One region of the Metabacillus herbersteinensis genome, then DNA from elsewhere that is predicted to be linked to it. Evidence: a T-box and tRNA genes for the amino acid it is inferred to sense, from the RefSeq annotation. Region 1 holds a T-box; the other regions hold tRNA genes.
The links. The T-box of region 1 lies ahead of pheS (phenylalanine--tRNA ligase subunit alpha). A T-box ahead of a tRNA ligase gene usually reads a tRNA of that ligase, here a tRNA-Phe.
Positions count from the first base shown of each region.

Region 2: it has a tRNA-Phe gene. The T-box ahead of pheS (phenylalanine--tRNA ligase subunit alpha) is inferred to sense a tRNA for this amino acid. The anticodon was not compared.
Region 3: it has a tRNA-Phe gene. The T-box ahead of pheS (phenylalanine--tRNA ligase subunit alpha) is inferred to sense a tRNA for this amino acid. The anticodon was not compared.

Region 1 is NZ_JBHLVO010000001.1:406,804-411,051, forward strand. It holds gene pheT (phenylalanine--tRNA ligase subunit beta) at 1-1,349, opposite strand, end outside; gene pheS (phenylalanine--tRNA ligase subunit alpha) at 1,365-2,399, opposite strand; T-box leader at 2,468-2,713, opposite strand; gene ACFFIX_RS02070 (TrmH family RNA methyltransferase) at 2,768-3,520, opposite strand; gene sspI (small acid-soluble spore protein SspI) at 3,626-3,838, shown strand; gene ACFFIX_RS02080 (M42 family metallopeptidase) at 3,956-4,248, opposite strand, start outside.
Region 2 is NZ_JBHLVO010000008.1:163,652-167,899, forward strand. It holds gene queG (tRNA epoxyqueuosine(34) reductase QueG) at 1-1,088, opposite strand, end outside; gene ACFFIX_RS12155 (B3/B4 domain-containing protein) at 1,166-1,831, shown strand; tRNA gene ACFFIX_RS12160 (tRNA-Gly) at 1,897-1,970, opposite strand; tRNA gene ACFFIX_RS12165 (tRNA-Leu) at 2,090-2,170, opposite strand; tRNA gene ACFFIX_RS12170 (tRNA-Leu) at 2,181-2,269, opposite strand; tRNA gene ACFFIX_RS12175 (tRNA-Cys) at 2,318-2,391, opposite strand; tRNA gene ACFFIX_RS12180 (tRNA-Gly) at 2,402-2,476, opposite strand; tRNA gene ACFFIX_RS12185 (tRNA-Gln) at 2,540-2,614, opposite strand; tRNA gene ACFFIX_RS12190 (tRNA-His) at 2,781-2,856, opposite strand; tRNA gene ACFFIX_RS12195 (tRNA-Trp) at 2,871-2,944, opposite strand; tRNA gene ACFFIX_RS12200 (tRNA-Tyr) at 2,959-3,042, opposite strand; tRNA gene ACFFIX_RS12205 (tRNA-Thr) at 3,058-3,130, opposite strand; tRNA gene ACFFIX_RS12210 (tRNA-Phe) at 3,145-3,220, opposite strand; tRNA gene ACFFIX_RS12215 (tRNA-Asp) at 3,409-3,484, opposite strand; tRNA gene ACFFIX_RS12220 (tRNA-Met) at 3,618-3,694, opposite strand; tRNA gene ACFFIX_RS12225 (tRNA-Val) at 3,710-3,785, opposite strand; tRNA gene ACFFIX_RS12230 (tRNA-Glu) at 3,831-3,905, opposite strand; tRNA gene ACFFIX_RS12235 (tRNA-Ser) at 3,932-4,023, opposite strand; tRNA gene ACFFIX_RS12240 (tRNA-Asn) at 4,028-4,102, opposite strand; rRNA gene rrf (5S ribosomal RNA) at 4,116-4,231, opposite strand.
Region 3 is NZ_JBHLVO010000028.1:597-4,844, reverse strand. It holds gene ACFFIX_RS21830 (ABC transporter permease) at 1-728, opposite strand, end outside; gene ACFFIX_RS21825 (ABC transporter substrate-binding protein) at 755-1,822, opposite strand; tRNA gene ACFFIX_RS21820 (tRNA-Glu) at 2,378-2,449, opposite strand; tRNA gene ACFFIX_RS21815 (tRNA-Ser) at 2,467-2,557, opposite strand; tRNA gene ACFFIX_RS21810 (tRNA-Asn) at 2,565-2,639, opposite strand; tRNA gene ACFFIX_RS21805 (tRNA-Ile) at 2,669-2,745, opposite strand; tRNA gene ACFFIX_RS21800 (tRNA-Gly) at 2,749-2,822, opposite strand; tRNA gene ACFFIX_RS21795 (tRNA-His) at 2,841-2,913, opposite strand; tRNA gene ACFFIX_RS21790 (tRNA-Phe) at 2,950-3,022, opposite strand; tRNA gene ACFFIX_RS21785 (tRNA-Asp) at 3,179-3,254, opposite strand; tRNA gene ACFFIX_RS21780 (tRNA-Met) at 3,269-3,345, opposite strand; tRNA gene ACFFIX_RS21775 (tRNA-Ser) at 3,425-3,517, opposite strand; tRNA gene ACFFIX_RS21770 (tRNA-Ile) at 3,536-3,612, opposite strand; tRNA gene ACFFIX_RS21765 (tRNA-Met) at 3,620-3,696, opposite strand; tRNA gene ACFFIX_RS21760 (tRNA-Ala) at 3,724-3,799, opposite strand; tRNA gene ACFFIX_RS21755 (tRNA-Pro) at 3,816-3,892, opposite strand; tRNA gene ACFFIX_RS21750 (tRNA-Arg) at 3,896-3,972, opposite strand; tRNA gene ACFFIX_RS21745 (tRNA-Leu) at 3,990-4,078, opposite strand; tRNA gene ACFFIX_RS21740 (tRNA-Gly) at 4,090-4,161, opposite strand; tRNA gene ACFFIX_RS21735 (tRNA-Leu) at 4,185-4,248, opposite strand, start outside.

The DNA of each region.
Region 1 (4,248 bases):
CCGTTATCACTAGTAACCTCGAATTGAAGACGGTCAAAAATTGCTTTTATTTCTTCTGAAGAGATATTCATCCCGAGTACAGCATTGATTTTCTCAACGGTTGTTGAAATAACTGCCTGCTCTTTGTTCACTTCATCAAATATGGCAGATCCTTGTAAAACTTCACCACCCGCATACTGTGCAATAAGCTGTGCTGCTCGTTCTGCTGCTGCACGAACACGGTTGTGATCAACACCTTTTTCAAAACGTGCACTTGCTTCACTTCGTAGTCCATGATCTTTTGAAGATGTTCGAATTGTTCCACCATCAAATAAAGCAGATTCAAGTAAGATCGTCGTTGTATCTGAATGAACTTCTGAATTTGCACCACCCATTACACCAGCTAATGCAACTGGCTCTGTTCCATTTGTAATCACTAAATGTTCTTCTGTTAATGTACGTTCTTGATCATCTAGTGTAACAATTTTTTCACCAGCTTTTGCACGACGAACCAGAATTTCTTTTGACCCTAAACGATCGTAATCAAAAGCATGTAGAGGCTGGCCGTACTCTAGCAAAACAAAGTTTGTTATATCAACAACATTGTTATGAGGGCGAATCCCAGCAGCCATTAATCGTGTTTGCATCCAAAGAGGTGATGGAGCAATTTTTACATTTTTAATTACTTTTGCAATATACAATGGATTGTCTTGCTTCGCTTCAATGGTAAGGGAAATCGCTTCCGATGCTTTTTCACTTACAGTCTCATACGAAACCTCTGGATATGTTACAGATGTTCCTAAAATAGCTGCTACCTCATGCGCGACACCTAGCATACTTAAACAATCAGAGCGGTTCGGCGTTAAACCTAGCTCTAATATTGAATCATTAAGATTCAGTTGTGCTAATGCGTCTGCTCCCACTTCAACATCATTAGGAAATACAAAAATACCTTCAGAATATTCCTTAGAAACAAGTTTAGATTCTATTCCAAGCTCTTGAAGAGAGCAAATCATTCCGTGTGACTCTTCTCCACGAAGCTTTGCTTTTTTAATTTTAAAATTACCTGGTAGAACCGCTCCAACCGTTGCAACTGCTACCTTTTGCCCTTTGTCAACATTCGCAGCTCCACAAATAATTTGAACGGTTTCACCATTTCCAAGATCAACTAAGCATTTATTTAGTTTGTCTGCGTTTTGATGTTGCTCACGCTCTAAAACATGACCAACCACTACACCTGAAATACCTTCGTTTAGAACGTCAACACCTTCTACTTCGATCCCACTGCGCGTTATTTTTTCTGCAAGATCTGAAGGAGTAATATCTGAAACATCTACATATTGCTGTAACCATTTATATGAAACATACATGAAGTAGCCCTCCTATTAAGCTCGTTTAAATTGTTTTAAGAAACGTAGGTCATCTGTGTAAAAATGACGAATATCATCGATTCCGTACTTTAACATTGCAATTCTTTCTGGACCCATACCAAAAGCGAAACCACGGTATTTCTTCGAATCAAATCCAGCCATCTCAAGTACATTCGGATGTACCATACCAGCTCCTAAAATCTCGATCCATCCTGTTCTTTTGCAAACGCTACATCCCTTACCACCACATGAGAAGCATGACACATCAACTTCAACAGAAGGCTCGGTAAACGGGAAGAAACTTGGGCGTAAACGGATTTCACGCTCGTCACCGAACATTTTCTTCGCAAAAACTTCAAGCGTTCCTTTTAAATCACTCATTGAAATGTTTTCATCCACGACAAGTCCTTCAATTTGTGTGAACTGATGTGAATGTGTCGCATCATCATTATCACGGCGATACACCTTACCAGGACAAATAATTTTAACTGGTCCTTGACCATTAAACATGCCAAGAGTCCTTGCCTGGACTGGTGATGTATGAGTACGAAGCAGCAGCTCTTCCGTAATGTAAAAAGAATCTTGCATATCTCGGGCAGGATGACCTTTTGGAAGGTTTAGTGCTTCAAAATTATAATAATCTGTTTCAACCTCTGGTCCTTCAGCAATGCTATAGCCCATCCCTAGAAATAAGTCTTCAATTTCTTCAACAACAGCTGTGATTGGATGGTGATTTCCGACTTTTACAGTTCTACCAGGTAACGTCACATCAATTGTCTCAGAGGATAATTTCTCTTCGACAGCTGCTAGTTCAAGATTTTCCTGTTTACTCGTAATCGAACCTGCAATGCTTTCACGAACATCGTTTACCAACGCTCCCATGACGGGTCTTTCTTCAGCTGATAATTTACCCATCCCTCTAAGTACTTCTGTAATAGGACCCTTCTTACCTAAGTAAGCGACACGAATGTCATTTAGCTCCTTCAAATTAGAGGCCTGCTCTACTTTCTCCAATGCTTCTAGTTGAAGCTGTTTTAATTGCTCTTGCATGAGATTTCCTCCTTCATCGGATCTTAAATGGTAGATCTATTTTTTGAAAAACAAAAAACTCGCCCCCAAAAAGGGACGAGTTGATATCGCGTTACCACCCTTGTTAACAATACAAAAGAATCGTGTATTGCTCACTTCATTTCAATAACGGTAAAAACCGGAACACCTTTAGATGCCATTTTACCAGCATGGTCCTAGTGTCAACTCCAGAGGTGAATTCATTTACGGTCAACCATAAAAGTGCTTGCAGTCACGACACTTTCTCCCTAAGATGGCGATTTTGGTAAATTACTACTCTCTATCATCGTTTCTTTTCATATGTAACTAACTGTAGTTTATTATAATAAATAGATTTCGTTCTCGCAAGGTTATCCACGTAAATGATAAAGTAAAATTCCAGTAGCTATCCCTACATTAAGAGATTCGGCTCCACCATAGATTGGAATATAAAGATTTTGATCTGTTTTCGCTAACAAATCCTGACCAACGCCTGAACCTTCATTTCCCATGATTAGGACAAAAGAGGTCGAAGGTTTTATTTCCTTATAGGATACTCCATTTTGTAATGAAGTTCCATAAATAGGGAATCCTTTTTCTTTATATATGTGAAGCATTTCTTGTAGGTTCGCCTTTTTTATCGCTAAGTGAAAAATAGATCCTTGGCTAGAACGCACGACCTTTGGGTTGTATAAGTCTACTGTTCCTTTACCTAAAACGACTCCATCAATGCCCGCTGCATCTGCTGTACGAATAATCGTTCCAAGATTCCCAGGGTCTTGAAGAGCGTCAACAAACAATAATTTTTGCCAAGAATCAATGTTTGTTGGAATTAGTTCTTCACAAATGGCTGCAACTCCTTGAGGTGTTTCCGTATCACTTATCGCCTTCATGACTTCAGTAGTCACGATCGTCATTGTTAAATCATCAACATTCCAAGAAGAAGGCAAGCTTACTTCTTCCGATACGATTAATTCTCGGATAATCTCTTTACGTTTGAGAGCCTCTTCCACTAGATGAAAGCCTTCAATAAGAAAGGTACCTGTTGCTTCTCGTTCTTTTTTTGTATGTAGTTTGCGCCACTGTTTCACTTTTGTATTTTTAACAGATTCTATTCGATTCATGTTACGTACTCCTTTACTTACATTATTCCCTTCACATCATACATAATAAGCGTGTATTTAACAAATACTATAACTATGTTCGTTAATTATGAAGGAGTGGAAAAAATGGATTTAAATTTACGAAATGCAGTTATCACAAATGTGACAGGAAACACTCAAGATCAACTACAAGACACGATTGTTGACGCAATTCACAGCGGTGAAGAAAAAATGCTACCAGGACTAGGCGTTCTCTTTGAAGTCATTTGGCAAAATGCGGATGAGCAAGAAAAGCAAGAAATGTTAGATACATTAGAAAATGGATTAAAGAAACAGTAAACGGCTCGGCACTAAGTGCCAAGCCGTTTTTTTAGTTATATTAGAATTTAGAGCTGGAAACTAAGACAACGGGATGATTATAGTTGTTGTGTCTAGCTCCAGGCGCCTTGCGCTTTTCTAATTAAAAGTTAGTGTTTTAACCGCTTCACTATCTAAACGTTTAATAACTTCAGTAATCAATTTCACTGTATTTTCGTAATCATCACGATGTAGCATTGCTGCATGTGAATGAATGTAACGTGTTGCTATTGTAACTGATAAAGCTGGGACACCATTTGCAGAAATATGAATCGCTCCTGAGTCTGTTCCGCCACCTGCTAATGAATCATATTGATAAGGAATTTCTAGCTCATCCGCTACGTCTGTAACAAAATCTCTTAGTCCTTTATGCGAAACCATTGACGCGTCAT
Region 2 (4,248 bases), on a different contig from region 1:
TCATGATCTAACTCGTTTGCAAAAGCTTTCTGTAATTCATCGCTTGCTTCTAGTTCTCCAATCTTCCCGATAGCCCATCCAGCTGTTCCTCTAATCACTGGTCTTGGATCTGTATGCAATAGTTTAATTAAATCGGGGATCGCTGTTGTATCTTTAAAGTGTGCAAGAGCAATGATTGCATTACGTTGGATCGGTTTTTTTCCTCTCCAAGAGCCTGAAACATGACCAAACTTCTCTTTGAACTCTCGATTACTCATCGTTAAAAGGGGTTTAAGCTTCGGCTTTGCAATCTCAGGATCGGGTTCCATTTCTTCATGAAAGTGAAAATCTTTCCCTTTATTTTCGGGACAAACAGTTTGACAAGTGTCACAACCGTATAGTCTGTTTCCAAGTTTAGCGCGATACTGTTCTGGTAGAAACCCTTTTGTTTGCGTCAAAAAAGCAATACATTTAGAAGAGTCAAGCTGCCCACCTTGTACTAGAGCCCCAGTTGGACAGACGTCTACACATTTATTACAGCTTCCACATTGATCTTCCAATGGCTTGTCAGGTAAAAGTGGTAGATTCGTAATGATTTCGCCCAGATAAACATATGAACCAAACTCGGGTGTAATAATCGCACAGTTTTTACCACTCCAGCCTATGCCTGCTCTCTGTGCAACAGCACGGTCAGATAGCTCTCCTGTATCGACCATAGATTTAATTTTAACTTCTGGCACCTTTTCCTTTATATAGGATTCTAGCTTTGACAAGCGATCTCTTAACACAACATGATAATCTTGTCCCCAAGAAGCTCTACAAAATATTCCTCTACGATCAGCTTTGGTGCTTTTTGGTGCAGCTTTCATTTTAGAAGGATAGGCTAAGGCAATCGAAATAATGGACCTTGCTTTCGGTAATAACAAGTCAGGATTAGAACGTTTTTCGAGATCCGACTCTTCAAAACCTGATTGATATCCTAGTCCCTGCTGTACAGTTAATCGCTGTTTTAATTCATCAAAAACAGATGCACTTGCAAACCCAATTTTATCAATACCAATTTCTTTACTATATTGAATAATCTCTTCCTTAAGTTGATAATAGTCCACTCCCAAAGCCCCCTTCTTTAAAGGCCCTCTAAAATATATGGTAAGATAAATAAAATAGTATTTGGAGGGTTAAATTTATGGAAATTAATATAGATTCAGGTCTCAAACAGAAGATTGACAACTTTAAAATAGGTGCAATTTTATACGAAAATATAGAAGTGTCTCACTCACCTCAAATGTTACAAGGTCGCCTCAGACTATTTCAAGAATCCTTATTTTTTGAATATGCTGAAAAAAATGTTACAGATATTCCAAGTGTTAAAGAATGGCGAAATTCATTTAAGCTGGTTGGGGCTGATCCTGCTAGATACCGCCCTTCCAATGAAGCATTGCTTCGCCGCGTTCAAAAACAACAGTATATTAGTAGTATGCACTCAGCTGTTGACTTGAATAATTTCTTATCTCTACAATATCAAATTCCATTAGGCATCTATGATTATAACTTACTCAAAGGTAATATCTTAATAACAATTGGAACTGAATCTGATACATACTTGGCCGTAAATGAACGCGAAGTTAATTTTGAAAACAAGATTCTCTCAAAAGACTCTATAGGAGCTTTCGGAAGTCCATACGTTGATTCTAAGAGAACATCCGTTAACTTCGATACCAAGGACGCACTTCATCTAGTATACCTTCGACCTTCTATGAACAGTGAAGATGCGAAGGATTTATTAGCATCCTTAACAAAAATGTTTCTTCAAATACATGGTGGTGAAGCAACATATAAAGTTATCGAATAAAAAAATAAATAACGCAATGCCCCGTTTTACTAAGAAACGAAACACTGCGTTGATAATAGTATGTATGGAGCGGGTGAAGGGAATCGAACCCTCATCATCAGCTTGGAAGGCTGAGGTTTTACCACTAAACTACACCCGCATATATTGGTTGTTTTGTATTATACCAAGGTCTACGTTAAGAATCAATACTTTGAAAAAAATAGCGAAATTTGTCGAACAAGTAACAAAAATAAAAACAGGGATATCCTGTCATTTTAATACCAGTGGTCGGGATCGAACCGACACTCCAAAGGAACACGATTTTGAGTCGTGCGCGTCTGCCAATTCCGCCACACTGGCCTAATACATATGGTGCCGAGGACCGGAATCGAACCGGTACGGTAGTCACCTACCGCAGGATTTTAAGTCCTGTGCGTCTGCCAGTTCCGCCACCCCGGCTAAGAGGTATAAAAAAAGCATTTCTAGATAACAATTCAATAAATGAATTGGAGGCGACACCCGGATTTGAACCGGGGATAAAGGTTTTGCAGACCTCTGCCTTACCACTTGGCTATGCCGCCAACTAGAAAATGGAGCGGAAGACGAGGTTCGAACTCGCGACCCCCACCTTGGCAAGGTGGTGTTCTACCACTGAACTACTTCCGCATCATTTAATTATATTATACTCTAGCCTATGCTATTAAGGCAAAATTGTTTCTAAAAAAAGATTGGCTGGGCTAGCTGGATTTGAACCAACGCATGTCGCAGTCAAAGTGCGATGCCTTACCGCTTGGCTATAGCCCAATGAATAAGCTTCAAGAAAAAACTTCCTGAGTATGCTTCATGAATAATCGTCGACTACTAAGTAGACGTGATATCTTAGTAAAACCTAATATCATTATAGTAATTGAGTTTAATCCCTCATGCTTAATCAGAAATGAATCAAGATGTTAATACTAGAAATTAAAAATGGGGCGACTGATGGGAATCGAACCCACGAATGCCTGAACCACAATCAGGTGCGTTAACCACTTCGCCACAACCGCCACGAAATTTATATTGGCAGGGGCAGTAGGAATCGAACCCACACTGGAGGTTTTGGAGACCTCTGTTCTACCTTTAAACTATGCCCCTATGTTATATATAGATGGTGGAGGGGGGCAGATTCGAACTGCCGAACCCGAAGGAGCGGATTTACAGTCCGCCGCGTTTAGCCACTTCGCTACCCCTCCATATTAATAAAACAGTGCCGGCAAGAGGACTTGAACCCCCAACCTACTGATTACAAGTCAGTTGCTCTACCAGTTGAGCTACACCGGCTTAATAATATTAAATGGTGGCTCAGGACGGAATCGAACCGCCGACACAAGGATTTTCAGTCCTTTGCTCTACCGACTGAGCTACTGAGCCATTTATTAAAATCGAATAATACTTTGTTTTAAACTTGAAACCTTCGCCCAAATTTCAGGGAGCTTAACCAAGTAGCAGCTCAATTTGTGCGCTGATGCTTTGCTTTGTAGCTTACTCGAACGTGCTCTACCGACTGAGCTACTGAGCCATTTTTATAAATCGTAATTTAGTTTCTAAATAAAAAAATATGGCGGTCCCGACGGGAATCGAACCCGCGATCTCCTGCGTGACAAGCAGGCATGTTAACCGCTACACCACGGAACCGTAAATTTACGATAAGCTTCGATCTCTTCGTCAGCTTCACTCATTCAGATCCTCGTACAAACAACGTACGCTCCGGTCTTCACTCGTTTTGCTTCCTCGACCTTCTCGCTTCTCCTGAATTTTCATTTTTAATTGGTTGCGGGGGCAGGATTTGAACCTGCGACCTTCGGGTTATGAGCCCGACGAGCTACCGAACTGCTCCACCCCGCGATAATATTATTAAAATGGTGGAGGATGACGGGATCGAACCGCCGACCCTCTGCTTGTAAGGCAGATGCTCTCCCAGCTGAGCTAATCCTCCAAAGTACTTAATTCATATTAACATACATTGAATCTTTATAAAAGTTGGTGACCCATACGGGATTCGAACCCGTGTTACCGCCGTGAAAGGGCGGTGTCTTAACCGCTTGACCAATGGGCCATAAAATCAATCTATGAATAAAGTAGTGGCGGAGAGCAAGGGATTTGAACCCTTGAGACAGCGTTAACCGCCTACACGATTTCCAATCGTGCTCCTTCGGCCACTCGGACAGCTCTCCATAATGGCTCCGCAGGCAGGACTCGAACCTGCGACCGATCGGTTAACAGCCGATAGCTCTACCACTGAGCTACTGCGGAATAATATAAAATTGCCCGGCAATGTCCTACTCTCACAGGGGGAGACCCCCAACTACCATCGGCGCTGAAGAGCTTAACTTCCGTGTTCGGGATGGGAACGGGTGTGACCTCTTCGCCATCATCACCAGACATTATGACAAAAATAA
Region 3 (4,248 bases), on a different contig from region 1:
ACTCGAATATTTGCTGGGATTCCGAGAAACGCCGGAATTCCAAAATTATCAAGGTTTGATAAAAAAGCAAGAAGACCGCCTCCTGCAATCCCTGGCAACGCCATTGGCAAAACAACTTTATTAGTGATTGTCCAATTAGATGCACCAGCTACACCAGCGGCATGTTTCAATTCACGTGGAATCCTTCTGAAAACCTCTAAACTCAACAAATAAACTAGAGGATAGTGTGACAACCCTAAAATAAAAATAATACCCTCTATGCTATACAAATTAAACACAGATTCTTCTAAAGAGAGCAATGCAGAAATTGGTCCATTTCGTCCCAAAAACTGAACCCATGCTAGAGTGGTTATATAAGAAGGAATGATAAAGGGCATAAAGATAAATAGTTGGATCCACTTCTTCCCTCGCAAATTCAAATATGCTATTATCCAGGCAAGGCCTACTCCCAAAAATAATGCGATTACCGTACTAAACAATGTTATCCAAAGGGTATTCTGAACCGTTTTCCAAGTTGCTTTCTCTGTTAGTACTTCTTGATATAGAGTAAGGCTAATGGTTCCTTCCGGGAACAGACTCAGCCACATCAAACGGCAAATAGGTAATAAAAAAATAAATACAATAAGCACAAAACCTAGTATTCCCCACCAACTCTTGAAGATAGAAGAAAAGGAAAACGAGTAAATGGCTCTCGTTTTCCTTAATGGACTCTGGTATGGTGAATTCATTTCCCCACTCCCTTTTAAGTTCCAAATTACTGACTAACTGTTTTTTCAAACTGCTTTTTATCATCTTCTCTCGATTTATATAACTCTTGGATGTCTGAGGAAATGACCTTCATCTCATCAATTGTTTTTAATCCTTCTGGAGCTTCTACTCCGCTTCGAATCGGTGTATAGCCAAGCTCAACAGCAAGCTTCTGGCCTTCTTCTGATAGTACAAAGTCAACAAAAGCCTTAGCAGCTGCTTCGTTTTGAGTTACTTTCATGATACCAATTGGCTCCGTAATAACTGGTACACCTTCTTCAGGATAGACTAGTTCGACCGGAGATCCTTCCGCTTTTGCACGTGCGACGATAAAATCAACGACCATTCCAAAATCTTTTTCCCCACTAGCAACACCTTTAAGAACGTCTCCATTCCCTTTTGTTACTGTTACTTCGTTTGAACTGATTTTTTCATAAAAATCCCAACCAAAATCATCTTGGCGTGTAAGAACTCCTAAGTTATAAGCTGCCGCTCCTGAATATAATGGACTTGGCATGATGATTTTTCCTATTGCCTCTTCTGAAATTAACGCATTCCAACTCGTAGGCATTTCAGCGACATTCTCAGTGTTAACTGCTAAAGCAGTAGCCATAACTTTTGTGCCATAGTATGTACCATCCGAATCAATTAATTCCGTTGGAATTTCGCTTGCCTCAGGTGATTTGTAAGACAACAACAAATCCTCTTCCTTCAAACTTTCAAATGTAACAGCATCTGCTACTAAGAGTACATCAGCCTGAATATCACCAGCTAATTGCTCTGCGTTAATTTTCGAAATAACTTCTTCTGTACCCGAACGAAATGTTTCAACTTTTACCTCAGGATATTCTTCCTGAAAGCCTTCTACTAATTTAGCAGCATCAGCATCTGGCTGTGATGTATAAAAATTTAGCGTTCCTTCTACCACTGAACCAATTTCCTTGGCTTCGCTTGTATTATTGGTAGCAGTTGACCCCTCACTTCCTTGATTATTTGAAGAAGTTGAATTGTTACTGCAAGCACTTGCCAAAATCATCAAAATTCCCAAAAATAAACTTAAACTCCATTTATGCATTGAATTTTCCTCCTTTAATGATTTTTGGTTCATAAAGATTCTTAAACGAACATTTGGTTTTTTGCACTCCTTTCCACAAAATTTTAATATGTACTTGGATTGTTGTACCTTAAGCATAAGAAACCATTGTTAACGGGGTGTAAAGGAGAGTTATAGATATTGAAAATTTTTTGTAAATATTAATTTTTCAAATACACCGTACCTTTAAAACATTGCTTTTAAAACAATTAAGAGAAGGCTTTAACAAGTACAAAAAAAGACAGCCCCCTTTGACTAGGAGACTGCCTGTTCACATTATTTAAATAAGCACTGTTTATATGTTGAGGTTTAGAATATGGAATTAAAAGAACAAAAGCGCGGGCGACTTGGTCAGCCCCGACAAGCATAAGGCGATTCTAAATAGAAGGCGTTCTTTGCCTTCAATTTAGAATTGACTTATGACCTCGAGGGGCTAGGCGCTCGAGCTGGATGCAGAAACGTTATCCACAGTTCAAGAATTTTATAATTTCCTTAACAAAGAAAAAGACGTTGCATTATGCAACGTCTTTTAAAAGATGACCCATACGGGATTCGAACCCGTGTTACCGCCGTGAAAGGGCGGTGTCTTAACCGCTTGACCAATGGGCCATATATATATTATTATCTGGCGGAGAAGGAGGGATTTGAACCCTCGCGCCGCTTACACGACCTACACCCTTAGCAGGGGCGCCTCTTCAGCCACTTGAGTACTTCCCCAGATATATGGCTCCGCAGGCAGGACTCGAACCTGCGACCGATCGGTTAACAGCCGATAGCTCTACCACTGAGCTACTGCGGAATAAAAACATAAACTTTTTTTCTAAGAGATGGTGGGCCTGAATGGACTCGAACCATCGACCTCACGCTTATCAGGCGTGCGCTCTAACCAGCTGAGCTACAGGCCCATTTGGAGCGGGTGAAGGGAATCGAACCCTCATCATCAGCTTGGAAGGCTGAGGTTTTACCACTAAACTACACCCGCATTTATTTAGTTAAAAAGGGCGACTGATGGGAATCGAACCCACGAATGCCTGAACCACAATCAGGTGCGTTAACCACTTCGCCACAACCGCCACAGTAAAAATGCTTAAAATTTTCGAAAGAAAAGGTGGCTCAGGACGGAATCGAACCGCCGACACAAGGATTTTCAGTCCTTTGCTCTACCGACTGAGCTACTGAGCCATAAGTTTTCGGCTTCCGCTAAGCTTCAAATCTCTTCGTCAGCTCCTTCACTTACATCCTCACGTATTAATATACGCTCCGGTGTTCACTCAGTCACTTCCTCGACCATTTCGCTTATCGAAACCCTTATCTAGGGTACAATTTTCTAATTTGATATGGCGGTCCCGACGGGAATCGAACCCGCGATCTCCTGCGTGACAGGCAGGCATGTTAACCGCTACACCACGGAACCGTAAAATTTATGATTGGTTGCGGGGGCAGGATTTGAACCTGCGACCTTCGGGTTATGAGCCCGACGAGCTACCGAACTGCTCCACCCCGCGATAATAATAATTATTAATGGTTTTCTATGCTCTTTGTATTTACTTATTAAAATCCGTACTGCTTCTAGGATGATAAAAGTGGAGGAGGAAGAGGGATTCGAACCCCCGCGGGGTTTGACACCCCTGTCGGTTTTCAAGACCGATCCCTTCAGCCAGACTTGGGTATTCCTCCGTTGGTATTACAGATAAATGGTGGACCTTGTAGGACTCGAACCTACGACCGGACGGTTATGAGCCGTCTGCTCTAACCAGCTGAGCTAAAGGTCCCTTAATTTGGTAGCGGCGGAGGGAGTCGAACCCACGACCTCACGGGTATGAACCGTACGCTCTAGCCAGCTGAGCTACACCGCCAAATTAGGATGATATTTAAAACACATATGGTGGAGCCTAGCGGGATCGAACCGCTGACCTCCTGCGTGCAAGGCAGGCGCTCTCCCAGCTGAGCTAAGGCCCCAAATTGTAAAAGAAAATGGTCGGGAAGACAGGATTCGAACCTGCGACCCCTTGGTCCCAAACCAAGTGCTCTACCAAGCTGAGCTACTTCCCGTTATGGCGCGCCCGAGAGGAGTCGAACCCCTAACCTTTTGATCCGTAGTCAAACGCTCTATCCAATTGAGCTACGGGCGCATATTAAAAAATTAAGATGGTGCCGAGGACCGGAATCGAACCGGTACGGTAGTCACCTACCGCAGGATTTTAAGTCCTGTGCGTCTGCCAGTTCCGCCACCCCGGCAACATATTAAGAGCGGAAGACGAGGTTCGAACTCGCGACCCCCACCTTGGCAAGGTGGTGTTCTACCACTGAACTACTTCCGCATATGCTGACAAAAAAATTTATATGGTGCGGGTGAAGGGACTCGAACCCCCACGTCACAAGGACACTAGATCCTAAGTCTAGCGCGT